DNA from 2 places in the Streptomyces sp. SCL15-4 genome. Region 2 is predicted to be linked to the other one. Evidence: predicted binding sites of a transcription regulator. Region 2 holds the regulator's gene; the other holds the start of a gene.

Region 1 (2,389 bases), 1.0 Mb from region 2:
AGGTGTGTGTCTGCTCCATCGCCCGCCCCTGTTGTTGCTTTCCGGAATCCGTGGGGTGATCCCATGTCTGCGTTCGACGCTTGCATGATCCGCGTCAGGGCAGCACATTACGGGGACTCACCGCGCTGTCGCTATCCAGGTCGGACGGCGAGGTGGACGGCGTCGGGAACGCCCCGGGCAACGGGCACCTCTTCGGTACGCACCTGCTGGAACCCGGCATTCCGCAAGGTTCCTTCAAATTCCGGAGAGGGTTCGGCGGACCATACGGCGAGTACTCCGCCGGGCCTCAACACCCTTGTGCAGGCCGCGAGTCCGGCCGGCGAATAGAGGCTTTCGTTGTCCTCGGTGACGGTCCAGCCGGGGCCGTTGTCGATGTCGAGACACAGCGCGTCGAACGTGTCGGATGTCTCATTGACGTAGGTCACCAGATCCGCTCGCACGATCGCGGTGCGCGGGTCGGCGAGCGCGCCGGCGGAGATCTCGGCCAGCGGGCCGTCCCGGTGCCAGCCGATGACGGCGGGCTCCCGCTCCACGACGGTGATCCGCCCCCACCCCGGGTCGGCCGCGGCGTGTGCGAGCGAGAAGCCCACGCCCAGCCCGCCGATCAGCACCGCCGGCGCGGGGCGCCCGTCCAGCGCGTCCCGCGCGGCGTCGACCAGCAGGCGTTCCGAGCGGCCGTCGGAGGTGTCCATCAGGAAGCAGCCGTTGGCGATGATCTGCAGGCGCGCCCCGTGCCTGCGCAGGACCACCTCGCCGTACGGGCCTTCGCGTCGATCCAGGACCACGGGAGTGTCGTACACGGCAGTCATGTCCTCCATCCTGCTCGAACAGGGCCGGACGGTCACGGGAATTGCGCGGTACGCCACGGACGAGTGGTCCCGGGGCGGGGCGCACGGGTGCCCGGCGGGTGGAACGGCGCCGTGAACCGCCGCGCGCGGCGCCGAGGACTCCGGCGCGGGCGTGGCCCGTCCGGTGCGCGCGCCGGTGCCGGCGGCGCGCGCCGCGGCGGGTCCCTCTCCGCCGTACGCGCCGCCGTTCCCGCCGGCGCCGGCGGCGCCGGAGCGGCGCCTCGGCGGGGCGCGGACCGCCGCCGTCCGCCTGGCCGGGTGCCGCCCGATCGTGGCCGTCTTCGCCGCCGGGGTCCGGGGGTCCGGGTCCGAACCGCCGCGGGCCGCCATCCCGTTGGCCGTATCCGATCGCTCACAGCGAACAAGCCCGTGGGAACAATCGGCGGCGCCAGAACATTGAGTCGGCATAGCTCAAGTTGACTGCCTAAGGGGAAATCATGGCTGCTGAGTCACCGGCGTTCACGCTGACCCTGCCCGTGCTGCCGCTCGACGACGAGGTCGTGCTGCCCGGGATGGTGGTTCCGCTGGACCTGAGCGACGCCGAGGTACGGGCCGCAGTGGAGGCCGCGCAGGCCGCCGCCCGTTCCGAACCCGGAAAGCCCAAGGTGCTGCTGGTGCCGCGCATCGACGGCACGTACGCCAGGACCGGCGTCCTCGGCACGGTCGAGCAGGTCGGCCGGCTGGCCGACGGTGACCCCGGGGCCCTGATCCGCGGCCGCAGCCGGGTCCGCATCGGCGCCGGCACCACCGGGCCGGGCGCCGCGCTCTGGGTGGAGGGCGCCCGCGTCGAGGAGAGCGTCCCGGAGCCGCTGCCCGGCCAGGTCGCCGAACTGGTCAAGGAGTACAAGGCGCTCGCCACCAGCTGGCTGCGCAAGCGCGGCGCCTGGCAGGTCGTGGACCGCGTCCAGGCCATCGACGACGTGTCCGCGCTCGCCGACAACTCCGGCTACTCGCCCTTCCTGACCACCGACCAGAAGGTCGAACTGCTGGAGACCGCCGACCCGGTGGCCCGCCTCCGCCTCGCCACCCAGCAACTGCGCGACCACCTCGCCGAGCAGGAGGTGGCCGAGACCATCGCCAAGGACGTCCAGGAAGGCGTCGACAAGCAGCAGCGCGAGTTCCTGCTGCGCCGTCAGCTGGAGGCCGTCCGCAAGGAACTGCGCGAGCTGAACGGCGAGCAGGAGGGCGAGGAGTCCGACGACTACCGCGCCCGCGTGGAGGCCGCCGACCTGCCGGAAAAGGTCCGCGAGGCCGCCCTGAAGGAGGTCGACAAGCTGGAGCGCGCCTCCGACCAGTCGCCCGAGGGTTCCTGGATCCGCACCTGGCTGGACACCGTCCTGGAGATGCCGTGGAACGAGCGGACCGAGGACGCGTACGACATCCGGGGCGCCAAGGCCGTGCTGGACGCCGAGCACGCGGGCCTGGAGGACGTCAAGGAGCGCATCACCGAGTACCTGGCCGTGCGCAAGCGGCGCACCGACCGGGGCCTCGGCGTCATCGGCGGGCGGCGCGGAGGCGCCGTGCTCGCTCTGGTGGGGCCG
Region 2 (2,389 bases):
CGACAGCACGGTCGCCGAGAAGTGGGGCACCGCCGCCCCGGCCACGGGCCTGCCCAAGGACAACTTCGGCGTCCGCTGGACCGTGACCCGCGACTTCGGCTCCGGCGGTCCCTTCGCCCTGCCGGTGACCGCCCAGGACGGCATCCGGGTGTACCTGGACGGCAGCCGCAAGGTCGACCTGTGGAAGAACGTCTCCACGACCCAGAAGAAGACCGTCAACGTCACGATCCCCTCCGGCAAGCACACGCTCCGCGTGGACTTCGTCAACTGGACCGGCGCCGCGGACGTCTCCTTCGCCTACACCCCCGCACCACGGCCGACGTGGACAAGGTCAAGCCCCTGGTGCCGTCCGGGGCCTCGGTGTCGTACGACTCCGCGACCGGCCGGGCCAAGGTGAGCTGGTCGAAGAACAAGGAGATGGACCTCGCCGGTTACCGCCTCTACCGGCGGCTCCAGGGCCACCCGTTCGAGGCCGTGCCGCTGGCGACGACCACCGCCACCAGCTACACCGACACCACTCTGCCGGTGACCGGCGAGACCTTCTACTACGAGGTCCGCGCCTACGACAAGGCCCGCAACGAGTCCGCGGGCACGGCCGACAAGCCCGTCACCACCGCCGACCGCACCGCGCCCGGCGCGCCGGCCGGCCTGGAGATCACCGACGCCTCCGAGCGGGACGGCCTGCGCCTCGGCTGGTCCGCCGCATCCGGCGCGGCCTCCTACCGGGTCTACCGGGCGGCGAGCGCCACCGGCACCTACGCCCTCCTCGGCAGCACGGCGGAGCCGTCCTACCGGGACGCCACGGCCGCGGTGGGCACCACCTACTCCTACCAGGTGACCGCGGTGGACGCGGCGGGCAACGAGTCCGCCCGGTCCGCCGCCGTCGCCGGCAAGCGCCGGGACGACACCCCGCCGCCGCCCGTCACCGGGCTGAAGGCCACCCCGACCGACTACGGCTTCGAGCTGACCTGGGACCAGAACCCGGCGACCGACCTGTACCGGTACTCCGTCTACGTGGGCATGGTCCTCAGCGACGGCGAGGAGAGCGTCTGTTCCGCCTCCGAGACCGCCTGGCTGACGCCCGACGTCACCTCCTACCGGCACACCACGGTCCCCGACGGCGATCAGCGCTGCTTCTTCGTCGATGCCGTCGACTCGTCCGGGAACTCCCGCTACAAGCAGACCGGCGAGGCCGACGTGGTGGTCGCCACCGAGCTGGGCACGCCGGAGGAGGGCACCGAGCCCGAGCCCACGGCCGGCGGCGCCGGAGCATAGAAGAAGAGGGCCCGGGTGAACCCGGGCCCCTCTTCGTGCGCCTGTACGCGCCGTCAGTCCTGCTGCTGCCGCTTGGGCCGCCACACCACCAGCGCGCTGGTCTGCTGGACCTCCTGGTACGGCACCAGGTCGCGCCGGTAGGAGGCGTGCACCGCGGCCTCGCGCTGCCGCATCGCCGCCGCCGCGCCGTCCAGGGCCGCCTCCAGCTCCGCGACCCGGGACTGGAGCGCGGCGACCTGGTTCTCCAGCTCGATGATCCGCTTGATGCCGGCCAGGTTGATGCCCTCGTCCTGCGACAGCTGCTGTACCTGGCGGAGCAGTTCGATGTCCCGCGCCGAGTAGCGCCGGCCCCGTCCCGCGGTGCGGTCCGGGGAGACCAGGCCGAGCCGGTCGTACTGGCGCAGCGTCTGCGGGTGGAGTCCGGAGAGCTGGGCCGCCACCGAGATGACGTAGACCGGGGTCTCATCGGTCAGTTCGTACGGTGAGAAACCACCGCGCTGGCGGGGACGACGGCCATCCATCTCTCTCAAGCTCCCTTCGCGGCCTCGAACAGCTCCGCCCGCGGGTCCTCGCCCGCGGTCGCCTCGCGATACGCCTCCAGTGCGTCACGAGCCTTCCCCGACAGGTCCGTGGGGACACGCACCTCCACGGTGACCAGCAGATCGCCGCGGGTGCCGTCCTTGCGGACCGCGCCCTTGCCCCGGGCCCGCATCGTACGGCCGTTCGGGGTTCCGGGGGCAGTTTCAGGGTCACGGGCGGGCCGCCGAGGGTCGGCACCCGCACCTCGCCGCCGAGGGCCGCCTCGGGATACGTCACCGGCACGGTGACGGTGAGGTTGTCGCCCTTGCGTCCGAACACCGGGTGCTCCCCGACCCGCACGACCACGTACAGATCGCCGGCCGGGCCGCCCCGCTCGCCGGGCGCGCCCTTGCCGCGCAGCCGGATGCGCTGGCCGTCGGTCACCCCCGCGGGGATGCGGACCTGCATGGTCCGCGACGACTTGGCGCGTCCGCTGCCCTTGCACTCCGCACAGGGGTGCTCGGCGATCAGGCCGCGGCCCTTGCAGTCGGGGCAGGGGTCGGTGAGCGAGAAGCCGCCGCCGGAGCCCCGCGCG

Evidence for each region. Region 2 encodes HspR, which represses chaperone genes until heat shock. Its sites were predicted from a motif close to TTGAGNNNNNNNNNCTCAA; they were not measured.
Region 1: the regulator HspR is predicted to act here: its motif matches at 1,245-1,263, upstream of lon (endopeptidase La).

What each region holds. Positions count from the first base shown of each region.
Region 1 covers NZ_JAOBTQ010000001.1:3,013,391-3,015,779, reverse strand. The annotation lists gene SCK26_RS12840 (response regulator transcription factor) at 1-19, opposite strand, end outside; gene SCK26_RS12835 (spermidine synthase) at 132-809, opposite strand; gene lon (endopeptidase La) at 1,286-2,389, shown strand, end outside.
Region 2 covers NZ_JAOBTQ010000001.1:4,017,474-4,019,862, forward strand. The annotation lists partial or broken gene SCK26_RS17495 (PA14 domain-containing protein) at 1-645, shown strand, start outside; gene SCK26_RS17505 (heat shock protein transcriptional repressor HspR) at 1,329-1,796, opposite strand; partial or broken gene dnaJ (molecular chaperone DnaJ) at 1,802-2,389, opposite strand, start outside.